Regions from separate parts of the Azospirillum sp. VT-I1 genome, predicted to be linked through region 3. Evidence: riboswitches for the same ligand, from Rfam matches in the RefSeq annotation. Region 3 holds a riboswitch; each other region holds the start of a gene.
What was found. A riboswitch is a leader RNA that binds a small molecule or an ion and turns the genes downstream of it on or off. The one in region 3 is predicted to bind thiamine pyrophosphate.

Region 1: linked by a shared signal. The riboswitch ahead of thiC (phosphomethylpyrimidine synthase ThiC) and the one ahead of AB8P05_RS17020 (LuxE/PaaK family acyltransferase) in region 3 are both predicted to bind thiamine pyrophosphate.
Region 2: linked by a shared signal. The riboswitch ahead of AB8P05_RS01870 (ABC transporter ATP-binding protein) and the one ahead of AB8P05_RS17020 (LuxE/PaaK family acyltransferase) in region 3 are both predicted to bind thiamine pyrophosphate.
Region 4: linked by a shared signal. The riboswitch ahead of AB8P05_RS20545 (ABC transporter substrate-binding protein) and the one ahead of AB8P05_RS17020 (LuxE/PaaK family acyltransferase) in region 3 are both predicted to bind thiamine pyrophosphate.

Annotation. Positions count from the first base shown of each region.
Region 1 is NZ_CP168800.1:2,418,000-2,425,581, forward strand. Features, by position in the region: gene argB (acetylglutamate kinase) at 1-444, shown strand, start outside; gene AB8P05_RS11625 (hypothetical protein) at 464-751, shown strand; gene AB8P05_RS11630 (magnesium transporter CorA family protein) at 793-1,776, shown strand; TPP riboswitch at 1,857-1,989, shown strand; gene thiC (phosphomethylpyrimidine synthase ThiC) at 2,123-3,847, shown strand; partial or broken gene greB (transcription elongation factor GreB) at 4,064-4,614, opposite strand; gene AB8P05_RS11645 (Rne/Rng family ribonuclease) at 4,715-7,582, opposite strand, start outside.
Region 2 is NZ_CP168800.1:387,146-394,727, reverse strand. Features, by position in the region: gene AB8P05_RS01895 (hypothetical protein) at 1-399, shown strand, start outside; gene AB8P05_RS01890 (hypothetical protein) at 371-1,159, shown strand; gene AB8P05_RS01885 (hypothetical protein) at 1,231-1,788, opposite strand; gene AB8P05_RS01880 (hypothetical protein) at 1,785-2,420, opposite strand; gene AB8P05_RS01875 (acetoin utilization protein AcuC) at 2,570-3,799, opposite strand; TPP riboswitch at 3,823-3,930, shown strand; gene AB8P05_RS01870 (ABC transporter ATP-binding protein) at 4,016-4,732, shown strand; gene AB8P05_RS01865 (ABC transporter permease) at 4,729-5,496, shown strand; gene AB8P05_RS01860 (ABC transporter substrate-binding protein) at 5,513-6,454, shown strand; gene AB8P05_RS01855 (universal stress protein) at 6,562-7,389, shown strand; gene AB8P05_RS01850 (inositol monophosphatase family protein) at 7,427-7,582, opposite strand, start outside.
Region 3 is NZ_CP168802.1:666,096-673,677, forward strand. Features, by position in the region: gene AB8P05_RS16985 (Crp/Fnr family transcriptional regulator) at 94-804, opposite strand; gene AB8P05_RS16990 (hypothetical protein) at 1,002-1,262, opposite strand; gene AB8P05_RS16995 (hypothetical protein) at 1,288-1,647, opposite strand; gene AB8P05_RS17000 (hypothetical protein) at 1,705-2,157, opposite strand; gene AB8P05_RS17005 (hypothetical protein) at 2,391-2,933, opposite strand; gene AB8P05_RS17010 (SDR family oxidoreductase) at 3,104-3,847, opposite strand; gene AB8P05_RS17015 (AraC family transcriptional regulator) at 3,946-4,890, shown strand; TPP riboswitch at 5,008-5,140, shown strand; gene AB8P05_RS17020 (LuxE/PaaK family acyltransferase) at 5,253-6,356, shown strand; gene AB8P05_RS17025 (acyl-CoA reductase) at 6,371-7,582, shown strand, end outside.
Region 4 is NZ_CP168803.1:420,258-427,839, forward strand. Features, by position in the region: gene cdd (cytidine deaminase) at 1-43, opposite strand, end outside; gene AB8P05_RS20525 (ABC transporter permease) at 48-1,022, opposite strand; gene AB8P05_RS20530 (ABC transporter permease) at 1,026-2,165, opposite strand; gene AB8P05_RS20535 ((2Fe-2S) ferredoxin domain-containing protein) at 2,351-2,683, shown strand; gene AB8P05_RS20540 (DMT family transporter) at 2,955-3,869, shown strand; TPP riboswitch at 3,903-4,017, shown strand; gene AB8P05_RS20545 (ABC transporter substrate-binding protein) at 4,090-5,226, shown strand; gene AB8P05_RS20550 (branched-chain amino acid ABC transporter permease) at 5,231-6,103, shown strand; gene AB8P05_RS20555 (branched-chain amino acid ABC transporter ATP-binding protein/permease) at 6,240-7,582, shown strand, end outside.

The DNA of each region.
Region 1 (7,582 bases), on a different replicon from region 3:
AAGGTGCTGGACCTGGGCTTCGTCGGCGAGCCGTACAAGGTCAACCCGCAGATCCTGCATGCGCTGGCCCAGTCGGACATCATCCCGGTCATCGCGCCGGTCGGCTTCGACGTGAATGGCGATACCTACAACATCAACGCCGACACGGCGGCCGGCGCGGTCGCGGCGGCGGTGAAGGCGGCGCGCTTTTTCCTGCTGACCGACGTCGCCGGCGTCCTCGACAAGGACAAGAAGCTGATCGAGAAGATGTCGCTGGAGGATGCCCACAAGGCCATCGCCGACGGCACCGCGTCCGGCGGCATGATCCCGAAGATCGAAACCTGCATCAGCGCGGTGGAGCAGGGCGTCGACGCCGCTGTTATCCTGGATGGCCGCGTGCCGCACGCGCTGCTGCTGGAGATCTTCACCGAGGGCGGCGCCGGCACCCTGATCGGCAAGGCCTGACGCAACAACGGGGGGACCGATGTCCGACCTGCGCAAGGATCTGCTCCGCCAGATGAAGGCCATCCGAGACCGGATGGACCCGAAGCTGGTGGAGCGTGCCAAGCTGGCGGCCTTGGGCAAGGTCCCCTACGACAGCGACGCGGCGAAGGAGGCGGTCGGCCATTTCCTGGACGCCAAGCGGGATGGCGGCGCCTTCCGCCGCAAGCTGGAACAGGCGCTGAAGGCGGAAGGCGGGACGCTGGACCTCGACACCGAAGGGAAGGCACCATCGCCGGTTAAGCCGCGGCGTGGCGGGCGGATGACCTAGGCGCTCCAGGAGCCGCCTCGAACCACGCAAGGAGCATTGCCTTGCTGCATGTCTTCGTCAATGACGGCGGTCTGCTGCGCTGGGCCAGGGAAGCCGCGGAGGGGGCGGAGCCGCTGCCCGAGGCGACCGTCTGGCTCGACCTGATCAACCCGACCGCCGAGGAACTGGCGCGGGCCGAGGCGCTGATCGGCGCCAGCCTGCCGACCCGCGAGCAGATGGCGGAGATCGAGGAATCGAGTCGCCTGCGCATCGCCGGTGGCGCCCTGACCATGACCGTCACCGCCCTGGTCTGGGCCGACACCGACGAACCGCGCATCGCCACCGTCAGCTTCGTGCTGGCCGGGCGCCGGCTGGTCACCATCCACGACATCGATCCCCAGCCGTTGCTGGCCTTCCGGCGCCGCGCCACCCATGGGCAGGTGCCGGCCTCCCGCGGGGAGCTGGTTCTGGCGGCGCTGGTCGACGGGATGGTCGACCGCACCTCCGCCGTGCTGCGGCGGACCGGGGTGGAATTGGACGTGCTGAACCGCCGCCACTTCCGTGGACGCAAGCTGCGCTCGCGCGGCGAAACGCTGGACGACGCCCAGACGCTGAAGCGCATCGGCCATGCCGGCCACCTGATCGGCAAGGCCCGCATCAGCCTGGCCAGCCTGTCCCGCATGACGGCGTTCCTGGCGCGCGGCGACGGCTGGAACTCCGGCAAGGCGACACGGCGCTGGGCCAAGACGACGCTGCAGGATCTGCGCGGGCTGGACCAGTATGCCCGCTTCCTGGCCGGCAAGGTCGCGCTGGCGCTGGACACCGCACTGGGCCAGATCAACGTGGAGCAGAACGAGATCGTCAAGATCGTGTCGGTCCTGACCGTCCTCTTGTTCCCGCCGACCCTGGTCGCCAGCATCGGCGGCATGAATTTCCACGAGATGCCGGGGACCGACTCGCCCTTCGGCTATCCCAGTGCCCTGGGCCTGATGCTGCTGTCGGCGCTGCTGCCGATGATCTATGTCCGTCTGAAGCGCTGGCTGTAGCGCCGCATCCACACAATGAGGTGGGCGGATCGTCCGCTGTTCTTTCCTTTTGACAGGGGCGGCCCGTCCCGGCAGGATGGGCGCCATTCCAGGGGGTCCCGACAGGGGGCTGAGATACCAACGGCCGGACGGCGCTAAGCGCAGCCGGCAGCGTGGTGACCCTTCGAACCTGATCCGGGTCATACCGGCGAAGGGAGGGACCTCGTGACGGGCCGATTCTCGCCCCGTCCGGCCGTATCGGCCCCCGCCGTGCCGGGGACTCATGCAGGGATACGGCCCGCACGAAGACACCGCACCTCCGTCCGCAGTCCCGGGTTTGTCCGCCCAACTCCGACGGAGAAACCCAATGCCCAAGGACTTCAACGAGACCGCCATCCGCATTTCGACCGGCCCGCTGCCGTCGTCGCGGAAAACCCATGTGCCGGGCACGCGCTATCCCGACCTGCGCGTCGCCATGCGCGAAATCGCCCTGTCCGGCGGCGAGCCGCCGCTGACCGTCTATGATGCCTCCGGACCCTACACCGACGAGACGGTGACCATCGACGTGCGCGCCGGGCTGGCCAAGCACCGCCGCGACTGGATCCTGGCCCGTGGCGACGTGGAGACGACAGAAAGCGGCGTGCTGCGCGCCAAGGGCGGCGGGACCGTCACGCAGATGGCGTATGCCCGCGCCGGCATCGTCACCGCGGAGATGGAATACATCGCCGTCCGCGAGAATCTCGGCCGTGCCGCGGCGCTGCCCGCTGCCCGCGACGGTGAGGATTTCGGCGCCGACATCCCCGACTTCATCACGCCGGAGTTCGTTCGCGACGAGGTGGCGCGCGGGCGGGCGATCATCCCGTCCAACGTCAACCACCCCGAGTCGGAGCCGATGATCATCGGCCGCAACTTCCTGACCAAGATCAACGCCAACATCGGCAACTCCGCCGTGACCTCCTCCATCGAGGAGGAGGTGGAGAAGATGGTCTGGGCGATCCGCTGGGGGGCCGACACGGTGATGGACCTGTCCACCGGCGCCGACATCCACCAGACCCGCGAATGGATCCTGCGCAACTCCCCGGTGCCCATCGGCACGGTGCCGATCTATCAGGCTTTGGAGAAGGTGAAGGGCAGGGCCGAGGATCTGACCTGGGAGCTGTTCCGCGACACGCTGATCGAACAGGCGGAGCAGGGCGTCGATTACTTCACCATCCATGCCGGGCTGCGGCTGGCCCACATCCCGCTGACCGCGAAGCGGGTGACCGGCATCGTCTCCCGCGGCGGCTCGATCATCGCCAAATGGTGTCTGGCCCATCACCGCGAGAACTTCCTCTACGACCATTTCGCCGACATCGTCGAGATCTGCCGCGCCTATGACGTGGCGCTGTCGATGGGTGATGGTCTGCGGCCGGGCAGCCAGGCCGACGCCAACGACGCCGCCCAGTTCGCCGAACTGGAGACGCTGGGCGAACTGACGAAGATTGCCTGGGCGCGCGACGTGCAGGTGATGATCGAGGGGCCGGGCCATGTGCCGATGCACAAGATCAAGCACAATGTCGAGAAGCAGCTGGCGCTGTGCGGCGAAGCGCCCTTCTACACGCTGGGGCCGCTGGTGACCGACATCGCGCCGGGCTACGACCACATCACCAGCGCCATCGGTGCGGCGATGATCGGCTGGTTCGGCACGGCGATGCTCTGCTACGTCACGCCGAAGGAGCATCTGGGCCTGCCCGACCGCGACGACGTGAAGGCCGGCGTCATCGCCTACAAGATCGCCGCCCATGCCGCCGACCTCGCGAAGGGCCACCCGGCGGCCCGGCTGCGCGACGACGCCATGTCGCGTGCCCGCTTCTCCTTCCGCTGGCGCGACCAGTTCGCCCTGTCGCTCGACCCCGACACGGCGATGGCCTACCACGACGAGACCCTGCCGGCCGAAGGGGCCAAGACCGCGCATTTCTGTTCGATGTGCGGGCCGAAATTCTGTTCGATGAAGATCACGCAGGAGATCCGCGACGCCGCGGAGTCCGGCATGGCCGAGATGTCGCAGAAGTTCCGCGAGTCGGGCGGGGAGATTTACCAGCCGGCGGGGTGAGTGAGGGGTTGGCAGTGATGCCCCCTCCCTAACCCTCCCCGCTTCGCGGGAGAGGGAACTCCGCCGCTTCGCGATCAAGTCACGCCGACAAGCTTCCTGCCCCCTCTCCCGCGAAGCTCTCGCACCAACCTGTGGTTTGTGCTGACGCGGCAGGCGGACCTTTGGTCCGCCGAGAGCGGGGAGGGATGGGGAGGGGGCACCCAAAGCAACCACCCCTCACCCCGCGTACCTGATCTCCAGCACCTCCACCTGCTCCATCCCCGCCGGCGTGCGCACGTCCACCAGATCGCCCTCCCGCGCCTTCAGCAGGGCGCGGGCGATGGGGAGATCCAGCTGACATGACCGCGGTCGGGATCGACCTCGTCGGCGCCGACGATGGTGATGGTGTTCTCCGCCCCGTCCTCGCGGGCATAGGTGACGGTGGCGCCGAAGAAGACCTGTTCGCGGTTCTTCTGGTCCTGCGGATTGACCACCACCGCCGATTCCAGCCGCTTGTTGAGGAAGCGGATGCGCCGGTCGATCTCGCGCAGGCGCTTCTTGCCGTAGAGATAATCGCCGTTCTCCGACCGGTCGCCGTTGCCGGCGGCCCAGGACACCACCTCCACCACCTTCGGCCGCTCCACCCGCAGCAGGTGGCGCAGCTCCTCCTGCATGCGCTGGAAGCCGGGCGGGGTCATGTAGTTCTTGAAGCCCTGCGGCAGCGGTGCCGGATCGTCCAGATCGTCGTCGTCCGGCGTGTCGTTCTCGCGGGTGAAGGCCTTGCTCATGGTCCGACCTGTCCTGTGGCAGGGAGATAACGTCCGGGAAAAGGAAAAGGCGCCTTGCGGCGCCTTTTCCCGTTCCAGAGCTTTAGACGGGCCGTTCGGCTTACCGCTTCCACCAGCCACGGCGCGGCTTGGCGGAGGCACCGCCGTCGCCGTTGGCGGCAGCCGGAGCCGGCTCCGGAGCAGCGTCCGGCGCGGGGGTCGGAGCCGGCTCGGACACCACCGGGGCGGCGGCGGGAGCGGCTTCGGCCGGAGCCTCGGCGGCAGCCTTGCGCTTGCGCGACGCCTTCTTGGCCGGAGCCTTCTCGGTCGCGACCTCCGCCGGAGCTTCCGCGGCGGCAGCGGCCTTGCGCTTGCGGCCCTTGGCCGGCGCTTCGGCAACCGCGGGTGCTGCGGCGGGAGCGGCTTCGGCCGGAGCCTCGGCGGCAGCCTTGCGCTTGCGCGACGCCTTCTTGGCCGGTTCTTCGGCGACCGCCGGAGCGGCTTCGGCCGGAGCCTCGGCAGCGGCCTTGCGCTTGCGCGACGGCTTCTTGGCCGGTTCTTCGGCGACCGCCGGAGCGGCCTCGGCCGGAGCCTCGGCGGCGGCCTTGCGCTTGCGCGACGCCTTCTTGGCCGGAGCCTTCCCGGCGGCGGCAGCGTCGATCGGGGCCGGGGCCGGAGCGGTCACCGGCGGCTCGGTCGCAGGCACCGGAACCGGGGTTTCCTCGACCGCCGGAGCCGTGTCGCCGGCCAGGATCCAGTCGAGGTCGGACGCCTCGGCCGAAGACTGTGCGGGCGCCTGGACCGGAGCGGCCGGCGGCTGGTCGGCAACGATCTCCTCGCCGCCCTCCAGACCTTCCGCACCCTCGCGGCGGGACCGGCGGCGACCGCCGCGCTTGCCGCGGCGACGCTTCTTGCGGCCTTCGCCGTTGCGCTCGCCGGCGTCGGCGCCGGTCTCCTCGTCGCCCTCGCTGTCGTCCTCGTCTTGGTCCGAGTCGTCGCCTTCGGCCGGCTCGGAGACGGCGGCGCCGGGGATCGCCTCGGCGGCAACCGGCAGGCTGGTCTCGGCGGCCTCGTCGCCCGTCTCGTCGGACTCCTCGGCGTCCTCGCCCATGCCGGCGGTCTCGCCTTCGACGCGGCCTTCCTCGCGGTCACGGCCGCGGCCACGGCGGCGGCGGCGGCGGCGGCGGCGGTCCTCGCCGTTGCCCTCGCCATTGGCGCCATTGGCCTCGGCGCGCTCGCCGGCTTCCTCGGACTGGACGGCCTCGACGTCGGCTTCCTCCTCGACCGGTTCGGCGACCGGCTCGGCGGCCAGCGCGCGGTCGGTCTCGGCCATGACGCGGTCGGCGCTGACCAGCGGACCGTCCTCGTCGGGCAGGCGGGCCTTGTTGCGCTCCAGGCGGTGGTCCGGGGCGATCAGGCTGTCGTCGGCCTGGACCATGACGTGGAAGCTGTGACGCTCCTCGATCTTGGCCAGTTCACCGCGCTTCTGGTTGAGGATGTAGAGCGCGATGGAGGTCGGGACGTAGATGGTGATCTCCGACGACCGCTTGCGGATGCCCTCCTCCTCGATGGCGCGCAGGACGTGCAGCGAGGCGGATTCGACCGAGCGGACGACGCCGGTGCCCGAGCAGTGCGGGCAGCGCTCGAAGTTGGTTTCCAGCAGGGAGGGGCGCAGACGCTGGCGCGACAGTTCCAGCAGGCCGAAGGCGGAGATGCGGCCGAGCTGGATGCGTGCCCGGTCGTTCTTCATCGCCTCCTTCATGCGGCGCTCGACGGCGGCGTTGTTCCGCGGCTCCTCCATGTCGATGAAGTCGATGACGATCAGGCCGGCCAGATCGCGCAGACGCAGCTGGCGCGCCACCTCGTCGGCGGCCTCCAGGTTGGTCTTGTAGGCGGTTTCCTCGATGTTGCGCTCGCGGGTCGACTTGCCGGAGTTGACGTCGATGGAGACCAGCGCCTCGGTCGGGTTGATGACGATGTAGCCGCCGGAGCGCAGCTGCACCACCGGGCTGTGGATGGCGTCGATCTGCGTTTCCACCTGATAGCGGTGGAACAGCGGGATCTGGCTGTCGCGGTACAGCTGGACGCGCTGGGAATGGCCCGGCATCAGCATGTCCATGAACTCGCGCGCCGTGCGGAAGCCGGCCTCGCCCTCGACCCAGATCTCGTCGATGTCGTTGGCGTAGAGATCGCGGATCGACCGCTTGATCAGGTTCGCCTCTTCATAGATGAGGCAGGGCGCCGACGACTTCAGCGTCTGTTCGCGGATGTCGTCCCACAGGCGCAGGAGATATTCGAGGTCGCGCTTGATCTCGGGCTTGGAGCGCTCCAGCCCGGCGGTGCGCAGGATGACCGCCATGCCGTCGGGAATGTCCAGATCGGACAGGATTTCCTTCAGGCGCTTGCGGTCGGCCGGGTTGGTGATCTTGCGGGAAATCCCGCCGCCGCGGCCGGTGTTGGGCATCAGGACGCAGTAGCGGCCGGGCAGCGACAGGTAGGTGGTCAGGGCGGCACCCTTGTTGCCGCGCTCCTCCTTCGTCACCTGCACCAGCATTACCTGCCGGCGCTTCACCACTTCCTGGATCTTGTAGGAGCGCAGCGGGCGCGACCGGCGGCGCTGGGTTTCCGCCTCCTCGTCCTCGTCGCCGCCGACCATGTCCGGCGCATCGGCGGCCTGGATGGCATCCTGGGCGGCGCCTTCGGCCGGAGCGGCCTGCTCCTCGCCGGGGTCCGCGTCCTCGGCGCCGTTGTCGTCCTCGTCCTCATCCGACGCCTCCGGCGCGATGGGGGAGGGCATCGGCGACCATTCCTCCACCACCTGCTCGGGCCGGATCGGCTCGCCCATCACGGCGCCGTCGGCGGCGGCCTCGGCGCGGGCTTCCGCCTGTTCCTCCAGCCGGCGTTCCTCGGCCAGCAGGGCCTCGCGGTCGGCGACGGGGATGCGGTAATAGTCGGGATGGATTTCGGAGAAGGCCAGGAAGCCGTGGCG
Region 2 (7,582 bases), on a different replicon from region 3:
TCCGATCCGCAACCGGCCGACTCCGTTTCCGGACCGGACGCCGAAGAGCCCGCCTCCGAAGAGCCCGCCTCCCCTGCCCCGAGCCTGCTGGCTCCCGCGGCGAAGCAGGCCGGCGACGAACCGGCAGAGGCAACTCCGGTAACCGCTGCGGCGGAGATGCCGACTCCGGAAGCCCCCGGAAGCTGCGGCGGATGCCGCAGGGACGGAGGCGGAGGAGGAAGAGGCCCCGCCCCCCGAACCGATACCGGAGCCGGTCCCGTGGCCGGCTCCCCACCCGACGTCCACGGCGGCCGCGCAGAACACCGGCTCCTTGATGTCCCCCCCGATGCTTCACGACGACTCAACAAACGTAGACTGGAAAGGCGATCGCATGCTGGGCACGATCTTCGTCCTCAATGACCGCGGCGGCGTCGGCAAGACGCTGCTGTCCCATCACCTGATGGCGACCGCCATGCTGGAAGGCCTGCAGCTGAAGGTCGTCGAGTACGAGGTGAACGAGCGTCTCGCCCGCCTGTTCGGCCCGGACGTGGTCGAACACCGCCGCATCACCCAGGATTTCATGAACATGATGGGGTCGGGCGACGGCTTCTACGAGTTCTGGGACCTGATCGGGCCGGAGCTGCAGCGCGGCGGCCGCCTGTATGATTTCGGCGGCAACATCTCGCAGTGGTTCTTCAACTGGGCCGAGGTGTCGGGCTTCGACTATTACGTCGGCGACGGCGAGCGGCTGACCTTCATGGTGCCGGTGACCGTCGACCTCGCCTCGCTGTCCACCGGCATGACCACGCTGGAGCGTGTGGCGACCATCGCGCCGAAGGCCAAGCGCGTCCTGGTGGAGAACGGCTTCTCCGGCCCCTTCTCGCAGCTGGAGGACAGCCAGTACGCCCGCCGCAAGGCCGAGATGGTGGAGCGCGAGGGGCTGCAGGTCATCTCCATGTCGCCCTGCACCGCCCCGGCCTGGGCACGCCTGACCGGCCACCGGCTGGATCAGGTGGCGACCATGACCCGCGAGGATCTGGTGAAGCTGGGCATGACCCCGCCCGTCGCCTCCCGCTCGCTCATCATCATCCATGAATGGCTGCGCAACATGCGCCAGGCGCTGTCGCCCTACCTGCACGACGCCTTCCGCCAAACCCCGGCGACCGCCAAGGCGCGCTGAGCTTCCGGCCCGGCCGGCCAGCCCTTCGAAGCCCTTCTTCCCCTGCGGAAGAAGGGCTTTTCTCTTGCCGGTCAGGCCGCCGCGTTGCGGGCGGCGTTTGCGCTGTAGAGGTCTTCCTTCACCGCCGCCACCGACTTCACCTGATAGCCGGGGCGGGCGCTGAAGCGCCGGCTGGCGCGTTCGGCCGCCTCGCGTTCCGACTCCGCCCAAACCAGGTAATCGCGCCCGCGCGCCCATTCGACGGCCAGCGGGTGGGCGGCGTCGATCTCGCCGATCTGCTGGTTCACCACGGTGACCAGCCATTCCTTGTCGCCGGGGTTGCGGCGGTCGGTCAGGATCAGGATTTGCGGGCGGCGGCGGCTCTGCACCTCGGTCAGGCGTTGCTGCACCTCGACCTGCTTCTTGCGCAGTTCCACCATGTCGCGGACCAGTTCCTCGATCTCGCCGTGGAGGTTCTCCTCCTCCCGGTGCAGGCGATGGATGGTCGCATCCAGCTTGTCCAGCGTGCCGCGGACACCGCGGACGCGCTGCCGGGTCTGCGACACCCGCTGCTCCACCGACAGCAGCACGTTGCCGAGCCATGCGCCGATGGCGACGATGCCCAGGACGATGATGAAGTTGATCATCATGTCGCGGCACCGGACGTGACGGCGGACGCCTTGGCCCGCGCCGTCGCCGGGGGCTGGGGCACGCCGCCCTTCGCACCCCCGCCCTTCGCCCCGCCGCTCCGCACGTCGCCGCGCATGAACGACTTCTGGAAGCCCAGCTTGAAGGGAAAGGCGACGTCGACCATCTGCTTCGCCTCGTCGAAGCTGGAGGCCCACACTTCCGCCACGTTGGCGCAGCGCCAGATCTGGTTGACCGGACCGCGCTCGCCGGCAGCCCTTGCGGCGGCAGATGCCTTCTCCTGCGTGACGGTCGCGACGAACTTCATCAGGCCGGCCTGGGGATCGCCGACCTCATGCACGAACAGCGGCGGCTGTTCCGCCAGTTCCCTGATCTGCTTTTCCGCCTTGCGGATGTCGCTTTCCAGCCTTGCGCGCTCGGACGACTGGCTGTTGCGGCGCTGGACCAGATGGTTGACGCGGTTCTGCAGCTCGTGCGCCTCGGCATGCAGCACATAGACGCGGTTCTCGATCTGCTCCAGCCCGCTGCTCTTTTCCAGAATGTTCGGCAGGAAATCCTTCAGCATCATGGCGACCGGAACGGCGGCCAGCATGATGATGACGATGGCGATCAGGAACAGCGTCGTGTTCGACATCCGCCCGCCCGTTCTCCTCCCGAAACCCGCAGTGCCCGACCGGCCGGAATCGGAGGGATCGGCACAAATGCGGAGTTTCAAGGATCAACGAACAATCCAACCCCGTCAACGAATCGTCGCGGCTTCGTTCGATATTCGTCAGAAATGAGTCAGGATACCGCCATTTCCGCCACCCGCTTCACCGCATCGCGCACCGGCCCCGGCCGGCGTTCGTCCGCCAAAGTCGTGAACCAGTGCTCCGGCGGGTTGCGGCCGGCGGCGCGGTTCCAGGTGATGGCGCGCAGCACCCCCTCCGCCTCCGCCGTCGGCGGCACGGCGGGGTCGATCCCGTTCATCACCGCCCAGATCCCGGTCCAGCAACGCCCGACCGACCAGGGGTTATAGCCGCCGCCGCCGACCACCAGCACCCGCGGTGCCAGCGGCAGCAGGGCGGCCACCGCTTCCCACAGCGCATGGTTGGACAGCTCCAGCCGGCTCAAGGGATCCTCGGCCAGGGCGTCGGCGCCGGTCTGGATCACCATCGCCTGCGGACGGAAGGCACGGGCCAGCGGCAGCACTGCCGCCTCCATCACATGCTCCATCTCGCTGTCATTGAAGCCCGGCGGGACCGGCAGGTTGCGGGCCAAGCCGCCGGCGCGGTCCTCCGCCTTACCGGTATAGGGCCAGCGCCCGTCCTCGTGGATGGAGATGGTCAGCACCCGGTCGTCGTCGGCGAACGCCTCCTCCACCCCGTCGCCATGGTGGGCGTCGAGATCGACATAGAGAACCCGCTCCAGCCCATGGTCGAGCAGTTCGAGGATGCCCAGCACCGGCGCGTTGAAATAGCAGAAGCCGCTGGCCCGGTCGCGGCGCGCATGGTGGGTGCCGGCGGCCGGCGCATACACGAGGCCGGCCGGCCGGTCGCCCAGAATCCGCGCCGCCTGCAGGGCCGACCCGCTGCTGTGGGCCGGCCGCCGGTACATCTCGGCAAAGACGGGGTTCTCCAGCTTGCCCAGATTGTGGCGGGCCGCCGTCGCCTCGTCCACCCGCTGCTCCGCCTCCGCCCGCTTCAGCGCGGCGATGTAGTCCGCGGTGTGGAAACGCGCCAGTTCGCGTTCGCTCGCCACATGGGTGTCGAGATAGACCTCGTCGGGCAGCCACCCCATGGCGCGGCTGAGGTCGATGACGGTCGAAACGCGCGGGATCGCCAGCGGATGCTTCGGGCCATAGGTCGAGCCGCGATAGATCTCGCCGCCGATGAACAGAGGGGTGCGGAGAGGCGTGGTCAGGGGATGATCTCCATCGGTCCCGCCAGAAACTAGGCGGAGCCGCGCGCCGGTCAAGCGCCGCCCCGCCGCTTCCACGCTCCGCAAGCCGCCACCGGCAATGCTTGCGGTCACGGATCGTCCGCGCTTATAGTCGCGGCCTTCACTGGGGGAGCCGATGGGCGGCTGAGAGGTCCCGTTGCGGGACGACCCCTGGAACCTGATCCGGTTCATGCCGGCGTAGGGATCAGTGATGGCTGCCTGCAAGCGCACCCTATCCGCCATACCGCCATGCTCGCGCCCAGGCTTGCGACCAGTCTCGCTTAAGGCCCGGCGATGACGCCGCTTTCGGTGACCGTCTCGCGTGCGCGGCTGACCTTCGGCGGCACGCTGCTGTTTTCCGACCTGACGCTGGAGCTGCCGCCGGGGCGGACCACCTGCCTGCTGGGGCCGAGCGGCGTCGGCAAGACCACGCTGCTGCGCATCCTCGCCGGGCTGGCGGAGCCGGAGCCGCCGACCACCGTCACCACCGGCGACGGGCTGCCGCTCGCCGGCCGCATCGCCTACATGGCGCAGCAGGACCTGCTGCTGCCCTGGCTGACCGTTCTGGACAATGTCCTGCTGGGCGACCGGCTGCGCCACCGCCGACCCGATGCCGCGCGGGTGGAGCGCGCCAGAGCGCTGCTCGGCCGCGTTGGGCTGGCGGGACGGGAGCGCGACCGCCCGGCCGCCCTGTCCGGCGGACAGCGGCAGCGGGTGGCGCTGGCCCGCACGCTGATGGAGGACAAGCCGCTGGTCCTGATGGACGAGCCCTTCTCCGCGCTCGATGCCATCACCCGCCTGAGGCTGCAGGAGACGGCGGCGGAGACGCTGGCCGGCCGCACCGTCCTGATGGTCACCCACGACCCGCTGGAGGCCCTGCGCATCGGCGACCGCCTGCATGTGATGACCGGCCGCCCCGCGATCATGGGGCCGGCGCTGGAGCCGTCCGGCCCGGTGCCGCGCCGGGTGGACGACCCCGGATTGCTGGCGCTGCAGGCGGAGCTGTTGCGGAGGCTGGCGGAATGAGGGCGCTGCTGCGCGCCTTGGTGACGCTCGCGGTGCTGGTCGCCGGCTGGCAGGCGCTGGTCTGGGCCACCGGCCTGCCGCGCTACCTGCTGCCCGGTCCGCTGGCCGTGGCGGACGCGATGCGGCGGCAGGCGCCGCTGCTGTGGAGCCATGGACTGACGACGCTGACCGAGATTCTGATCGGGCTGGTGGCCGGCGTGGCCCTGGGCGGCGTCAGCGCGCTGCTGCTGGCGCGGTTCCGCACGGCGCGGCGCTGGCTGATGCCGCTGCTGCTGGTCAGCCAGGCGATTCCGGTCTTCGCGCTGGCGCCGCTGCTGGTGCTTTGGCTGGGCTACGGCATGGCGTCCAAGATCGCCATGGCGGTGCTGGTCATCTATTTCCCGGTGACGACGGCGCTGTTCGACGGTCTGCGCCGCACCGATCCCGGCTGGCTCGACCTTGCCCGCACCATGGGCGCCTCGCCCGCCGCCATCCTGTGGCGCATCCGCCTGCCCGCCGCCCTGCCCGCCTTCTGGTCGGGCGTTCGGGTGGCCGCAGCTGTCGCGCCCATCGGTGCGGTGATCGGCGAGTGGGTGGGGTCGTCCTCCGGCCTCGGCTACCTGATGCTGCACGCCAACGCCCGCATGCAGATCGACCTTCTGTTCGCCGCCGTGCTGGTGCTGGGGCTGTTCGCGGTGACGCTCTATGCCGCCGTCGATGCGCTGGCCCGCCGCGCCCTGCCCTGGCAACCCGATACGCAACCGGCCGAAGACGCCAATCCTTGAAGGGGAGAGAGATCCGATGAAGCACCTGTTCGCCGCCGGCCTGATGGCGGCCGGCCTGATGACCGCGCTTCCGGCGCTGGCCCAGGACAAGCTGTCCGTGATGCTGGACTGGTTCGTCAACCCGGACCATGCGCCGCTGGTGGTGGCGCAGGAGAAGGGCTTCTTCAAGGATGCCGGGCTGGAGGTGACGCTGACCGCCCCGGCCGACCCCAACGATCCGCCGAAGCTGGTCGCCGCTGGCGGCGCCGACCTTGCCGTGTCGTACCAGCCGCAGCTGATCCTGCAGGTGGCCGAAGGGCTGCCGCTGGTCCGCGTCGGCACGCTGGTGTCCACCCCGCTGAACTCCGTCGTCGTGCTGCGCGACGGGCCGGTGAAGACGCTGAAGGACCTGAAGGGCCGCAAGATCGGCTTCTCCATCGCCGGCTTCGAGGATGCGCTGCTGGGGGCCATGCTGGAGAAGCAGGGGCTGAGCCTGAAGGACGTGGAGCTGGTGAACGTCAACTTCTCGCTGTCGCCGGCGCTGCTGTCGGGGCAGGTCGATGCGGTGGTCGGCGCCTTCCGGAACTTCGAACTGAACCAGCTGGACATCGAAAAGCGTCCCGGCCGCGCCTTCTACCCGGAGGAGGAAGGGGTGCCGCCCTATGACGAGCTGATCCTGGTCGCCCACAAGGCCAAGGCAAACGACCCGCGCTTCAAGCGCTTCCTGGCGGCGGTGGAGCGCGCGACGCTCTACATCCTGAACCATCCGGAGGAATCGCAGGCGGCCTTCGTCAATGGCAGGCCGGAACTGAACGACGAGCTGAACCGCCGCGCCTGGGCCGACACGCTGCGGCGCTTCGCCCACAGCCCGGCCGCCCTGGACGGCGAGCGCTACACCCGCTTCGCCGAGTTCCTGAAGGCGCGCGGCCTGATCAAGGAGGTGGCGCCGCTCGAGCAGTATGCGGTGGTCGTGAAGTAACCCGCCCCCAGACGACATTGCCATACGGGCCGGCGGCGCGTTACCTAGACTGAAACCGCTCCGCCGCCCGATGATCGGCGGCGGCATAAATCGGGAGACGCAAGGGTATGCCGATCAAGACCATCCTGCTGCACATGGCCAACGACGACGCCCACGCCGGCCGGATGGCCGTCGCGGCGGCACTGGCCAAGCGTTTCTCCGCCCACATCCACGCGCTCTACATCGCCACGCCGGTGTCGATGCCGGCGGGCGCCACCGGCCGCGCGGCCTCCTACGGCTACATGGCGGAAGCCACCGCCATCGCCCACGAGAATGCCGAGCGGATCGAGCAGGAGGTGCGGCAGGCACTGGACGGCCTATCCTATGATTGGGCGGTCGAGGAGGGCGACCATGTCGACCTGCTCGCCGCCCGCACCTCCTACGCCGATCTGGTCGTGGTGGCGCAGTCGGCGGCGGTGCGGGCGGGAGACCGCATTTCCCTGCACAACATCCCCGACCGCCTGCCCCTCGAGACGGCCACGCCGGTGCTGGTCCTGCCGCCGAGCCAGCCGGCCACCGCCGCCATCGGCCGCCATGCGCTCGTCGCCTGGAAGAACAGCCGCGAATCCGCCCGCGCCGTCCGCGCCGCCATGCCCTTCCTGCAGGAGGCGGAGTCGGTCACCGTCCTGACGGTGGAGCCGCCCGGCCAACGCAGCGACGAGGCCGCCGCATTGACCGAATGGCTGCACCGCCACGGCATCGCCGCCCGTCCCCAGTCGGTCATCGCGTCCGGCGGCGAGATCGGCGACATGATCCTGTCCTGCTGCGCCGACCAGGGCGCCGACCTGCTGGTGATGGGGTCCTACGGCCACTCCCGCCTGCGCGAACTGGTGCTGGGCGGCGCCACACGCGAGGTGCTGGAAGGGCTGACGCTGCCGGCGCTGATGACCCATTGAGGGAGTGTGGGGGCAAAGGCGCTCCCCCACCCACCATTCACCCGAACAGCTGCCCGTGCAGCGCCTGCCAGCTGTCCCGGTCGGGCGCCAGCAGGATGCTGCCCCGCAGCAGCCCGGGCCGATAGGGCGTGCCGTCGATCAGCGCCGAATAGCCGCCGGCCTCCGCATGCAGCAGCACGCCCGCCGCATGGTC
Region 3 (7,582 bases):
GGCCGGAACTGGCGGCCGGGTGTGGGAGCATGATGGAGGCGCCCGGGTCGAGGCGCTGTGGCACGGCTCACAGGTCAGGGCGCAAGGGAATGCTCAGTCGCAGGACTCGGCGATCTCGTCCAGCGCCTGGGCGTCGCGGATGACGATGCAGCCGGCATCCATCCCGATCACGCCGGCGCGCTGCCATTCGTTCAGCAGCTTGTTGACGCTTTCCCGCGATACGCCGACGAGACAGCCCAACTGCTGCTGCGACAGCCTGATGTCCAGCCGCAGCCCCTCCGGTCCCGGCCGCCCGAAGGCGTCGCCCAGCCGCTTCAGCGCCCGGGCGAAACGGGAGGGCGCTTCCAGGAACAGCGTATCCTCCAGATGCTCGCTGGTCTGGCGCAGCCGCTTGCACAGAACGCTGATGATGCGGAAGGCAAGATCGGGCCTCGCCGTCAGCACCGGCATCAGCTGCGAGCGGTCGAGCACCAGCAGGTCGGTCTCTTCCAGCGCCACCGCGTCGGCGGTGCGCGGCTCTCCGTCCAGGAGGGCGATCTCGCCGAACAGGCCGCCCTTGTTGATGATGCTCAGCACCAGCTCCTTGCCGTCCATGGAGTGGCAGCAGATCTTCACCCGGCCGCGGATGACCGCCATCATGCTGTCGCCGGGGTCGCCCTTCTGGAAGATCATGGCGCCGCGCGGGTGGTGGGAAAGCCGTGCGGCGGCGGCCAGCCGATGGCGTTCCTCGCGCTCCAGATGCTTGAGCAGGAAATGCCCGGCAAGGACGAGATCCTTGTCGAAGTTGATCCGTATCGCGGTCATGGCTGTCCCCTGGCTGACATCGCGGACCGGTTCTCCAGCCGGCGCATGGTACGCCGGCAACCGGCCCGTCCCGCACCCTCAAGGGCGGTACGCCGTCGTTGGCGCTTCTGCTCCGTTCGTGCGCCGTCCGGATACGAAAAGAGCGGCCGGCGCCGGCCGGCCGCTCTTATCTCCATGATGGCAAGGCGGAGTCCCGCTTAGCGGAAGAGCTCCTTGGGCGGCAGCGGCTGCGGGTTCAGGGTGCGGTCGCCGCCGTAGCTGGGGCCAAGCGTGATCCCCGGCAGGACCTTCGTGCCGCAGGTCAGGCAGGGCTGCGGCTTCGGGATGCCGGGGGACGGCTGGAGGATGATCGGGCCGACCGTGGTGCCCCGCATGTAGGACATGGTCGGCGTCGCGGCGAAGGCTGGTGCCGTGGCGATGGTGGCGAGCGTCAGTGACAGGGTCAGAAGGCGGGACATGGCGGCGTCTCCGGTTCGGTTGGGATCAGAGGTCGGGATCTTCGTCGTCGTCCAGGTCCGAAGAGCGGGCCTGATGGCCGAAGGGGAAGTCGCGGCGGTCGAGGAAGCCGCGCAGGTCGGGCGCGACGGGGCGGGGGAGCAGTTGGATGTCCGCATCGGGAACGACTTGCGACTGCGGGTCTAAAGGCGTGGCGGAACAGCTGGTCCGGCCTTCGACTGTTACGCAACTCAGCGTCCCCGAGCCCCGCATGCAGACGGTCTTGCCATTGACCGTCTGGCAGGCGAGGGAGACGGCTTGCGCCGGGGTTGCCGTCAAGGCCGCCGTCAAAGCCGTCGACAGCAGGACGGGGGCGACGAACACCAGGATCATCGGGAACTTCGCCATCGGTGGCCTCCCGGACAAAGAAGTGGGCAAAGGGTTGCGGGGGAAGGAAAGGGTTGCTCAGCGGCGAAGACCGGTCAGCGACTGGCCGGCGCTGTTGCCGAGGCCGGCGGTGACGTTGGTGCCGATCCCGACATTGGTGCTGACCAGCGGTCCGCGGCCGCTGAAATTCAGCCCGACCTGGACACCGTTGCCCTGGAAGCCGAGCAGCTTCTGCCCGGCCGTGTTGCCGATTCCGGCGGCCACGTTGGTGGCGGTGCCGACATTGGTGCTGACCAGCGGGCCGACGCCGCGGAGGGGCGAGCCGCCGCCCTGCAGGACGGTACCCTGCTGCTGCGCCGAGTTGCCGATGCCGGCCCCGACATTGGTGGCGTTGGCGACGTTGGTGCTGACCAGTCCGGGCACCGACATCAGCGACGGCATGCCGTTGCCTGCACCGGTCTTGGGCTGTGCCACGGCGGGTGTCGCGAGCAGGGCGGTGGCGAGGGTGGCGAGAGCGATTTTGCGGATCATGGCGGGAGTTCCTTCGGTGGGGGTGAGGCTTCGGGCTTCCGTGTTCCGGTGCCCTTGCCCGGCGTTCCTGAAGAGAGCCTAGCGGGGTGCCGGGAGCGCTTCTGTGAGGCGCCCCACAGGTGCCGGCGCTTTTTCCCGAAGGCGCCCGGCCGGAGCGCGTGGACAAAGAAAAGCTCCGGCCGGAAGCCGGCCGGAGCGAGGTCAGGGGAGGAAGCCGGGAGGAGGGGAGGCGGTCAGCGCTGCTTGACGAGGGCGCTCTGTCCCGCCCAGTTGCCGGTTCCGGCGGACAGGTTCTGCATGGAGCTGTGGTTGAAGGGACCGACCAGCCCGCCCGAGCGCTGGAGAACGGTGCCGTGCTGCAGGGCGGTGTTGCCGATGCCGGCCGCCGTGTTGCCGATATTGGCGACCGAGCCGCCGCTCAACAGGCCGCCGCTCTTCTGCATCACCGTCGCCCTCTGGCCGGCGAGGTTGCCGATGCCCGCGGCGGTGTTGCCGACCGTCGCCATCGACCCGCCGCTGAACACGCCGCCGCTCCGCTGCTTCACGAAGGCGTCCTGGTTGGCGGTGTTGCCGATGCCGGCGGCGAGGTTGGAGACGGTGGCGACGTTCGGACCGGCGAAGGGACCCTTGGACTTCTGCATGACCAGCGCGCTCTGGTTGGCGGTGTTGCCGATCCCGGCCGCGGTGTTGGAGATGTCGGAGATGTTCTGGGCCATCGCCGGGGCGGCGAACAGGGCGAGCGAAGCGAAGCCGGTCAGCAGGGAGGTGCGGATCATGATCTGGTCTCCTGTCTCGGGGCCGCGGGATGCGGCGTGTTGCCGATGGACAGACCCTACCCAAGCCCCGGATTCCGGGATGTGAGCCGCTCCACACTCTTCCTGCTTTTGTCCATCGCGGCCCTCCGGCCTGCGCGCCCTGGCCGTGCGGATGGACGACGCCGGCCCGGTCACCGGGATGATGCGAGCGCCACCGCATCGGCACCGGCTGCAAGGCGCATCGGGCAGGACGGATCGTTCGCCGCGCGCCAGACCGCCTCCGCCACATCAGAGGCATGGGTGACCGGGCCGGGCTGCTGCCAGGCGGCGAAAACGCTTTCGGCCAGCGGTGCATAGGCTTCCGGAATGCCGCCCTGCATGCGGGCCCGTGCACTGGCGCTGAAGGACGTGTCCGGCGCCCGGCCCGGAAGCACGAGATGCGTCCGTATGTTGAACGGCTCCAGTTCCAGGGCCAGGGACTCCGTGAAGGCGTTCACCGCCGCTTTGCTTGCCGTGTAGACCGAGAGCAGATGCAGCGGCTTCAGGGTCACGCTGGAGGTGACATTGACGATGACGCCCGACCTCCGCGCCCTGAACTGGGGCAGCATGGCCTGTGTCATCGCCATGGTGCCGAAGGTGTTCGTGGCGAAAATCCCGCGCACGGCATCCATCGTCACCCCTTCCAGGGCGCTCAGCAATCCGATGCCGGCGTTGTTGACCAGCACGTCGACCGGGCCCGCCTCCTCCACCGCCTGCCGGATGCCGTCCGCATCGGTGACGTCGAGGCGGAGGATGCGCAGACGCTCCGAGTTGGGAAGGATATCCCCGGTCGGGGTGCGCATGGTGGCGATCACCGTCCAGTCGCGGTCGAGAAAATGGCGGGCGGTTTCCAGGCCGAAGCCGGATGAACAGCCGGTGATGAGAATGGTCTTCATGGGATGGCTCCTGTCGCTGAATGCGAAGCGGAGGATAGAGCGCGGTGCCTGGACGATCTACAATCAGAAATCCGGAATTCGTTTGCAGGAGTCCGAAAGTGATCGACCCCTTGGCGCAGGTGGTCGGCCTGCTTCGGCCGAGCGCCTCATTCTCAAAGCTCACCCGCGGGGCCGGGTCCTGGCGGGTCCGGCGCACGGAGGCCCGACGCCCGTTCTACTGCGTGGTTCTCGACGGCTCGTGCCGCTTGAGTGTCGGCAACGACGATCCCATCCTCCTTGAGACGGACGACTTCGTGCTGATCCCGGCGGCCTGCGAGTTCACGGTGTCGAGCATCGAACCGATGCCTCCGGGAGCGGCCGACACCGTTCCGGTCGAAGTGCGGCCGGGAGAATTCCTGCTCGGCAGTGCCGATCGCCCGCCGGAGGTGCGCAATCTTGTCGGCTACTGCGCATTCGGTTCGCCCGATGCGTCCCTGCTGGTGTCGCTGCTTCCGCAACTGGTTCATGTCCGTGGAGAGAAGCGGCTGAGCACACTGGTGCAGTTGGTGAACGAGGAGTCACGTGCGCAGCGGCCGGCGCGCGACGTCATCCTGGCGCGCCTGCTTGAGGTTCTGCTGATCGAGGCGCTGCGCTCCACGATGCTGTCCGCCGGGTCGCCGGGTCTGCTGCGCGGGCTGGGTGACGACCGCCTTGCGGTGGCCCTGCGGCATATCCACGGGCACCCGGCCTTGCCCTGGACGGTCGCGCAGTTGGCGAAGGAAGCCGCGCTGTCGCGATCCACCTTCTTCGAGCGGTTCCGGCAGGCGGTGGGCGTCGCGCCGATGGAATACCTGCTCCAATGGCGGATGGCGCTGGCGAAGGATATGCTCCGCCGGCGGGATGGCGGCATCGCCGACATCGCGGAGCGTGTCGGTTACAGTTCCGCCAGCACATTCAGCGTCGCCTTCGCCCGCCATGTCGGGGTTCCGCCGACTGTGTATGCACGCCTGCAGGAGGAGGAAACGGCGATCTCCGAACCTGCGAGGACCGGCACGGCGGCGTGACGCCGCCGCCATGCCCGCTGTGCGCGGCGGTGTGTCGTGGAACAGCCGCCCTTTCCGCCCTCCGCAAAGCCGGCATCCCCGTCGTTGACAGACGGCGCGATGGTCTTCTAGGCTCCGTCCCGTTCCCAGGGGAGCCTCGTCAAGGAGGCTGAGACACCCGCCGGCCCGGTCCTTCACGTCCGGGCGACGCGGCAACCCTTCGAACCTGATCCGGGTCATGCCGGCGTAGGGATGCGGGACGAGAAGGCCTTCGCGGCCGACGCGCTGATCCATACCCCACAGGCTTGTCCCGGATTCGTTTGCTGCTCCATCGGTCGGTGCCGCTTGGAGAAAACGGGGCGGGGAGTGTGGCCGTGAGCGCGATCTACGACAGCGTGATCTACGACAAGGTCCTGGCCTTCATGGAGGCCGACATCGGAAGCGGGGCCGCGGCCGACGACGCATTCAACGCCCTGGCGCTGGCGGTCTTCGCCCACCAGTTCGAGCACAACCAGCCTTACCGCCGCTTCGCCATGCAGCGCGGCCGGACGCCGCGCGGGGTGAAGAGCTGGCGCGACGTCCCGGCGGTGCCGATCAACGCCTTCAAGGACCTGACGCTCAGCTGCCGCCCGGCGGAGGAGTCCGCCCGCATCTTCATGACCAGCGGCACGACCAAGGGCGGCATCCGCGGCCAGATCCACCACACGACCCTGGCGGTCTACGACCGGTCCATGCTGCTCAACTTCCGCCGTCGCTTCATGCAGGGTGCAGGGGCGGGCGCGGAGCGGATGGCGATGGGCATCCTGTTCCCAACCGAGACGGCAATGCCGAACTCCTCGCTCGCCCATTATCTGGAGCTGGCGCGGGCGGAATGCGGTACGCCGGACAGCCGCCATTGGATCGGGGAAGCGGGCATCGACACCGCCGGGCTCTATGACCGGCTGTCCGCCGCCGAACGCTCAGGGGAGCCCTTCGCCTTGTTGGGCGCCAGCTACGGCTTCGTGCATCTGATGGACGCGATGGCGCGCGACGGCCGCCGCTTTGCTCTGCCGGAGGGGAGCCGCATCCTCGACACCGGCGGCTTCAAGGGCCAGTCGCGGGAACTGGAGCCGGACGAGTTCTATGGGCAGCTTGCAGCCTTCTTCGGCGTGCCGCGCGAGCGCTGCATCAACATGTACGGCATGACGGAGCTGAGCACCCAGTTCTACGACGACGGCAATGCTGTCTGCCCGTCGCTGAAATCCGGCCCGCATTGGATCCGAAGCCGCGTCGTCGATCCCTTGTCCGGGCGCGATGTTCCCGCCGGCAGCATGGGCGTGCTGGTGCACCATGACCTGGCCCACGTCAACTCCGTCGCCGCCATCCTGACCGAGGACGCCGGCATCCTGGAGGAGGGCGGCTTCCGCCTGCTGGGCCGTGTCGCCGGGGCGCAGGCCAAGGGCTGCTCGCTGGCGGTGGAGGATTTCCTCGCCGCTGCGCGCGGTTGAGGGGGAGCGCGGCCTTGGCCTTCGGCGACGATCCGTCCCGCCTGGAACTGGCCGGACATCTGCCCGGCCTGCCGCCGGATGCGGTGGAGCGGCGCGTGCTGACCTTCGGGTCGGGCGATGCGGCGCTGCGCGTGGCGGTGCCGGTGCTGGATTCCGGGCAGGTGGAGCAGGTTGCGGCGACGGTCCGGGCGGCGGCGCGCGGCTATCTGAAGACGCTGCCAACGGCGCACATCGTCGCGGTGATCGACGCGGCGATCCAACGGCTTCTCGACCGCGAGGACCCGTGGCGCCGCCGGGCTGAGCGGCTGCTGCCCATCGTCACCGGCTATGACGCAGAGATGGTCAGGCTGGGGCTGACCGGCTATCTGAAGACCTTCCGCGCCCATGAGTTGCGCCGCTTCCTGGCAGAGGATTTCGCCAACCCGCAGGTGCTGGACGAGTTCCAGCCGGCGCCCAAGGGCGGCTTCACCCGCGCCTTCGGCCCCGACCTGCTGCTGCATGTCTGGGCGGGCAATGTGCCGGGGCTGCCCTTGTGGAGCCTGATCTCCGGCCTGCTGGTCAAGTCCGGCACGGTCGGCAAGCTGCCCAGTGCCGAGCCGCTGTTCGCGGGCTGGTTCGCGCAGCTGCTGGCGGAGATCGACCCCAGGCTGGGCGAGTGTCTGGCCGTGGTGTGGTGGAAGGGCGGCGACGCGACGGCGGAGCGGGCATGGCTGGCCCAGGCCGACATGGTGGTCGCCTATGGCGGCACCGCGGCGCTGGCGGCGATCCGCGACCGGGTGCCAGTGACCACCCGCTTCCTGCCCTACGGCCACAAGATCAGCTTCGCGCTGGTGTCGCGCGCCGCGCTGGATCCGCGGCGGGCGGGGGAGACGGCGCGGCTGGCCGCCCACGACATCGCCCGCTACGACCAGCAGGGCTGCTATTCGCCGCAGACCCTGTTCGTCGAGCGCGGCGGCCGGCTGTCGCCGCAGGATTTCGCCGCCATGCTCGCCCAGGAACTCGCGGTGCAAGCGCGCAAGCACCCGCGCCGCGCCCTGTCGATGGCGGAGGCCGGGGAGGTCGCCGGCTGGCGCGACGGGCAGGCGATGCGCGGCCTGGACGATCCCGGCCATATGCTGCTGTCCGATCCGGCGGGCGGCTGGTGCGTGTCCTGCACCGACGCGCCGGACGGGCTGGCGCCGACCGCGCTGAACCGGACGATTTCCGTGGTCGCGGTGGACGATCTG
Region 4 (7,582 bases), on a different replicon from region 3:
GCGCCGCTTCGATCAGGCGGTCAAGCTCGGGCGTGTCGGTCATGGCCTCAGCGCTCCTTGACATAGGGGATGCCGCTCGCCTTCGGGGCGATGGCCTTGCCGACGAAGCCGGCCAGCAGCAGCACGGTCAGCACATAGGGAAGCATCTGGATGAACTGCACCGGAATGACGCCGATGCCCGGCAGGACGACGCCCTGCAGGCGCACCTGCACCGCGTCGGTGAAGGCGAACAGCAGGCAGGCGAACAGGGTCGGCCCCGGCCGCCATTTGCCGAAGATCAGCGCCGCCAGCGCCAGATAGCCCTTGCCGGCGGTCATGTCGCGGACGAAGCCGGCGCCATGGGCGGTGGACAGATAGGCCCCTGCCATGCCGGTCAGCACGCCGGTGACGATCAGCGCCTGATAGCGCAGCGCCGCCACCGACAGGCCGGCGGTGTCGACCGCCGCCGGATTCTCGCCCACCGCCCGCAGCCGCAGCCCGAAGCGGGAGCGGTAGAGCACCCAGTGGGTGGCGATCACCAGGACCAGCGTCACCCAGATCAGGATGTTGTTGCCGTTGAACAGCTCGCGGTAGACCGGCCCCAGCACGGGGACGCCGGCCAGCGCCTCCACCCCCGGCAGCTCCACCGCGGGGATGCGCGCCTGGTTGGGCAGAAGCGGCGTCTGCCCGCCCTGCTGGAACCAGGCATAGGCCAGAGTCGGGGCCAGCCCGGCGACCAGGATGTTGATCGCCATGCCCGACACCACCTGATTGCCGTTGTGGGTGATGCAGGCGAAGCCATGGACCATCGCCAGCGCCACGCCCGCGGCAATGCCGGCCAGCAGCCCGAGCCACGGGTTCAGCGTGGCCGAGGCGACGGCGGCGGCGAAGAAGGCGCCGGCCAGCATCTTGCCTTCCAGCCCGATGTCGACCACGCCGGCCCGCTCGCAATACATGCCGGCGAAGGCGGCCAGCACCAGCGGCGTCGCCACGCGGACGGTGGCGCCAAGCAGCTGCAGCGCCAGAAGAAGCGCGTCCTCCATCGCTCAGCTCCTCCCCGTCTCGACGGCGGCGGCACCGCGGCGGCGGAACAGAGCCTCCACCTGCGGCTTGAACAGGTTTTCCATCGCACCGGCGAACAGGATGACCAGACCCTGGATGACCATCACCAGCTCGCGGTTGATCGTGGGGTATTCGAAGGACAGCTGACCGCCGCCCTGCGCCAGAACCCCGAACAGCAAGGCCGCCAGAATGATCCCGACCGGGTGGTTGCGCCCCATCAGCGCCACGGCGATGCCGACGAAGCCGACTCCGCCGGTGAAGTTCAGGATCACCCGGTGCTGCACGCCCAGGATCTCGTTCACGCCCACGAAGCCGGCCAGGGCGCCGGAGATCAGCATCGCGATGATGATGTTGCGGGCCGGCGAGATGCCGGCATAGACCGCCGCCCGCTCGTTCCGGCCCACCGTGCGCAGCTCGTAGCCCCAGCGGGTCCGGCGCAGGAACAGGTGGAACAGGACGCAGCAGGCCAGCGCCCACAGGAAGGACAGGTTCAGCGGCGAGGCCGGAATCGTGATGCCGAGCCAGCCCAGCGCCCGGTCCATCGACGGCAGCCAGACGCCGGGATCGAACTCGCGGGTTTCCGGCGACTGGCTGCCGGGGCGGATCAGCACGTCCACCAGCAGCCATGTCATGATCGACGCGGCGATGAAGTTGAACATGATCGTCGTGATGACGATGTGGCTGCCGCGCTTGGCCTGCAGCCAGGCCGGGATGAAGGCCCAGGCGGCGCCGAACAGGGCCGAGGCCAGGATCGCCAGCAGCGCCACCACCGGCCAGGGCCAGCCGGTCAGCGCCAGCGCCACCAGCCCGGCGCCGAGCCCGCCCAGATAGGCCTGCCCCTCACCGCCGATGTTGAACAGCCCGCAATGGAAGGCGATGGCCACCGCCAGCCCGGTGAAGATGTAGCTGGTGGTGTAGTAGAGGGTGTAGCCGATGGCCTCCGGATATCCCAGAGCCTCCGTCACCAGCAGCGACAGCACGTCCACCGGATTCTCGCCGATCACCAGGATCACCAGCCCCGACAGCACGAAGGCCGCGACGAGGTTGAGAACCGGCAGCAGCGCATACCCGACCCAGCCCGGCACGGCGCCCGGCTGACCCTTCCCCGACCCGCTCAGCAGCACCGGCGTCTCCTGGATTGCCCCTGCCGGGGATTCTTAACCGGCAACCCCGCCGCTGACCAAGCATTTCCTGAGGTGGGAAAGCCAGCGGGTGCCTGGACTTGGAAGCGTCATAAAAGTCTTGCCGCAGCGCAGCATTCTGGCATGCTTCTTATCCATATGAAAATTATGGTTATGGAGCATGCCCGATGCCGCTCGACCTGCCGCCGACCTTCCGCCACCACGTCTTCTGCTGCGCCCAGCAGCGCCCGCCCGGCCACCCGCGCGGCAGCTGCGCCGCCAAGGGCGCCCATCCGCTGTGGCAGCGGCTGGACCAGAAAATCCAGGGCAAGGGCCTGACGGATGTCGGGATGGCGCTGACGGGCTGCCTCGGCTTCTGTTCCGCCGGGCCGCTGATGGTGGTGTATCCGGAGGGCATCTGGTACCGGCCGGAAACGCCGGAGGACATCGACGAGATCGTGGAGTCGCATCTGGTCGGGGACACGCCGGTGGAGCGGCTGGTGATGGTGCTGACGCGGTGAGGGGTGGGGGAGTGCTGACGGCGATGCCCCCTCCCTAACCCTCCCCGCTGACGCGGGAGAGGGGACTGCCGCTGCTTCGGCATTGAAACCGCTCTAGACAAGCGTCCTGCCCCCTCTCCCGCGGAACGCGGGGAGGGATGGGGAGGGGGCATCCATCGCCTGAACCCCGCCAAACCCCACGCCTACCAGACCTGCGGTTGCGGCATTGGGACGCGGGCGGATTTGCCCATATTGTGGGCAACCTCCGCCATTGCCCGTCCGAACCGATCCCATGACCGACGCCGAGACCGCCGACCTGCTGCCTGCCGAGGCCGATTCGGTCCCCTATGCCGTGGGCTGCTTCCTGGGCGCGATCCTGCTGTTCGCGGCGATGGACACGCTCATCAAGTTCCTGACCGCCGACTACCCGGTGCCGCAGCTGATGTTCGTGCGCTCGCTGGTCGCCCTCCTGCTGGTGGGCGGCTACACCCTGTGGCGGGGCGGCGGGATCGCGGCGATGCGGACGCGACGGCCCTGGGGGCATGTCTGGCGGGCCTTCGCCGGGCTGATCTCCATGGGATGCTTCTTCTATGCGTTCCGCGAGTTGCCGTTGGCCGACGTCTATGTGCTGAGCTTCGCCGGGCCGCTGTTCATCACCGCGCTGTCCGCCCCGCTGCTGGGGGAACCCGTCGGCTGGCGCCGCTGGGTGGCGGTGGTGGTCGGCTTCGGCGGCGTGGTGGTGATGGCGCAGCCGTCCACCGGTGCGCCGCTGGTGCCGGTTCTGGTCGGGCTGTGCGCCGCCCTGTTCTATGCGCTGGCCGCCTTGGCCGTGCGCGGTCTGTCGCGGACGGAGACCAGCGCATCCATCGTGCTCTATCTGCTGTTGACGACGACGGTGGTCAGCGGGGCGCTGACGATCCCCGTCTGGACGGCGCCGACCGCCTATGCGCTGGGACTGATGGCGCTGGTCGGCGCGATCGGCGCCGGGGCGCAGGTGCTGCTGACCCAGGCCTTCCGCCGCGCGCCGCCGGCGGTGGTGGCACCCTTCGAATATACCAGCATGGTCTGGGCCAGCCTGTTCGGCTGGATGGTGTTCGGCGACCTGCCGACCGCACCGGTGCTGCTTGGCGCCATGGTCATCATCGGCAGCGGGCTCTACATCCTGCATCGTGAAACCGTGGTGGCGCGCCGCCGGCTGGGTTCTTGACAGGACGGGCCCGGCGGCGACACTCTCGCCGCCTGTTCACGGCTGGGGTGCCCGTGCGGATGCCGGATCGGCGGATGCGCGGGCTGAGACAACACCCATCGAACCTGATCCGGGTCATGCCGGCGAAGGGAGCCGACCGGAACCCGACGGATCGCCTGCAAAACGCCCCGTCTCCTCCGCGTCGCCCCGGTTGCCGGCGCGTGTTGAGGAGTTTTCGGTCATGCGGCGCGCGCTTCCCCTCCTGATCGGCCTGCTGGCCGCATCCTCCTGCCTGTCGTCCGCCGTCCGCGCCGACGACACGCTGTCCTTCCCGGTGCTGGTGCCGCTGACCGGCTTCCTGTCGCTGGAGGGCACCAGCCAGCGGAACGGTGCCGTCCTGGCGCTGAAGCAGACGCCGGCCGGCGTCGCCATCGCGTCGGAGGTCGTCGATACCGGCACCTCGCCCGAGGCGGCGGTGACGGCGCTGGAGCGCGCGGCCGGCCGCGGCACGGTCGGCGCGGTCGCCGCCAGCATGCTCGGCACCCAGATGCTGGCGATGCTGCCCTTGGCGCAGGAACTGAAGCTGCCGCTGGTCACCGTGTCGGGCACCGCGTCGATCACCGAGCAGGGCAACCCCTGGGTCTTCCGCTTCTTCCCCGGCGACGCCGTGACCAAGGCCGCCCACGCCCGCTATGTGGTGGAGGAGTTGGGCAAGCGTCAGCCCGCCGTCATCTACCAGACCACCGCCTATGGGCAGAGCGGCAAGACGCATCTCGACGCCGCCTTCAAGGCGCTGGGCGTCACGCCCGTCTTCGAGGAGGGGGTGGATCCCGCAGCCAAGGATCTGCTGCCGGTGCTGACCAAGGCGCTGGCCGCCAAGCCCGACGTGCTGGTGCTGCACCTGCATTCCGGCCCGACGGCGCTGCTGCTGCGGCAGGCGGCCTCCAGCGGGGTGGCGGTGCCCATCGTCGCCGGTTCCGCCATGCATCAGCCGAGCACTGCGGCCCTGCTGGAGCCGGCGGAGCTGAAGGGCGTCTGTGCCGAGACCGCGGCCTCGCCCATTTCCGGCGACACGCCGGAGGTGAAGGCCTTCACCGACGCCTACCGCGCCGCCTTCGGCAAGGAGCCGGACGCCTTCGCGCTCGGCCAGTATGACGGCATGACCATGGTGCTGGAAGCGGTGAAGGCCGGCGCCCGGACACCGGACGCCATCGCCAAGGCGCTGTCGGCGGAGAGCTTCAAGGGCCTCGCCATGACCTACAAGTCCGACGGCAAGGGCAACATGGCCCATTCCGCCGTCATCGTCTGCTATGACGGGACCAGCCGCGTGCCGGTGCTGGCGAAGCGGTACGACGACCCCGCGCTTGCGGCGAAGTGAGCGGATGGCGGCGCTTCAACTGCTGGTCAACGGGGTGGCGCTGGGCGCGGCCTATGCCTTGGTGGCGCTGGGCTTCGTGCTGGTGCTGAACGCCACCTCGGCGGTGAATTTCGCCCAGGGCGATCTGGTGATGGCCGGCGGGCTGCTGGCGGTGGCGCTGGCGCCGCTGATCCCGTTGCCGGGCATCGCCCTGCTGCCGGTGGTTCTGGCGCTGATGGCGGGGCTTGGGCTGCTGCTGGCGCTGGCGGCCTATCTTCCCTTGCGGCGGCGGCCGCCGGTGTCGGTCTTCATCAGCACCATCGCCATCGGCATCATCCTGCAGAACGGTGCGGCCATCCTGTTCGGGCCGGAACCGCGCGCCGCACCGCCGCTGTTCGGCGACGCCATTCTCTACATCGGCGGGCTGGCGGTTCCGGAGCAGTCGCTCGCCATCGTCGGGGTGGCGGCGCTGCTGATCGGGGCGCAGCAATGGGTGTTCGCCCGTACCCAGTTGGGCCGGCGGCTGCGCGCCACCGCGCAGGATCCGGAGATGGCGCGGGCCTGCGGCGTGCCGGTCACCGCGATGATCCTGGTGACCTTCGCCATCGGCGCCGCCTGCGCCGGGGCGGCGGGGCTGCTGCTGGCCAACCGCTATTTCGTGACGCCGACCGCGGGCGGGGATCTGATTTTGAAGGCCTACATCGCGGTGACCATCGGGGGCTGGGGCTCCGTGCCGGGGGCGGTGGTGGGAGCGCTGCTGATCGCGCTGTTCGAGGTGGGGGTGTCGTCGGTGCTGTCCTACCCGGTGGCATTGGGCGCGCTGTACCTGACGCTGCTGGCGATCCTGGTGCTGCGGCCGCAGGGGCTGTTCGGCGAAGCGGTGCGGCGCCGTGGTTGACCCGCTTTCCCCGGTGAAGATTCCCTCTCCCCCCGGGGAGAGGGTCAGGGTGAGGGGACGCGCGGCGACGGGCGTTCGGCCGGCGGAACCCCCTCACCCCAACCCTCTCCCCGGGGGGAGAGGGGGCTATGTCGGGGTGGAGAATGTCGCGCTGTTTGCCGGCGCCCTCGCTCTATTCGTCTACGCGCTCGTCTTCGCCTCTCCCTACGGCCTGCGCGTCCTGACCGTCGCCGGTGTCTATGCGCTGGCGACATTCGGGTTCCAGATCGTCTTCGGGCTCGGCGGCGCCTTGTCGCTCGCGCAGGGCGCCTTCTTCGGCGTCGGCGCCTATGTGACGGGCATCCTCGGCAGCCGTTATGGCCTCGGATTCGAAGCAACCTTCCCGCTGTCGATGCTGGTGCCGCTCCTGCTGGCGCTGCCGGTCGGGCTGGCGGTGCTGCGGCTGGAATCGCATTATTTCGCGCTGGCGACGCTGGGCATCGCGCAGGTCCTCCATCTGCTGGCGGTCAACCTGCCGGAGCTGACCGGCGGGTCCAACGGGCTGGGAGGGGTGCCGGGGGTGGTGCTGTTCGGCTGGGCGGTGCCGCGCGGCTTGCCGATGGCGGGGCTGGTCTGGGGGCTGGTGGCGCTGGGCGGTCTGGTCGGGTGGTGGCTGGCGCGCGGGCGGCTCGGGCGGTCGCTGACCATGCTCCGCGACGATCCGCTGGCGGCGGGGACGCTGGGGCTCGACGTCGGCCGGCTGCGGCTGGCCGCTTTCGGCATCAGCGCCCTGTTCGCCGGAGCGGCCGGGGCGCTGGCCGTCCACACCCAGCGCGTCGTCTCGCCGGAGGTGCTGGAGTTCCCGGTCATGGTCTCCATCCTCACCATTGCCATCGTCGGCGGGCGGGGGCGGATGGCCGGCGCGGTGCTGGGTGCCGTGCTGCTGCTGCATCTGCCGGAATGGTTCCGCTTCCTGGAGCGCGGCTATCTGGTCGTCTATGGCGCGGCGTTGCTGCTGACCGTGCTGCTGGCGCCCGACGGGCTGACCGGCCTGCTCGGCCGCGCCGCCGGCCGCCTGTTCGGCCGTCCCGCCCGTGCCCTGCCGGAAGCGCGCGAGCCGCCGCCGTCCGTTTCCGTGGACGGGCTGACGGTGGAGGGGCTGGCCAAGTCCTTCGGCGGCGTGCGGGCGGTGGACGGCGTGTCGCTGGAACTGCGGCCGGGGAGCATCACCGGGCTGATCGGCCCCAACGGGTCGGGCAAGACCACGGTCATCAACCTGCTGTCCGGGCTGGAGCGGCCGGATGCTGGGCGGGTGCGGCTGGGCGGGTGCGACGTCACCGCCGCCCGCGCCGACCGGCTGGCCCGTGCCGGGCTGGCCCGCAGCTTCCAGGCGGCGATCCTGCCGGAGGGTTCCGGCGTGCTGGAGGCGGTGGCCGCCGCCCGCCTCGCCGTCGATCCCGACGCCATGACGGCGGAGGCGCATGCCCGCTGGGCGCTCGA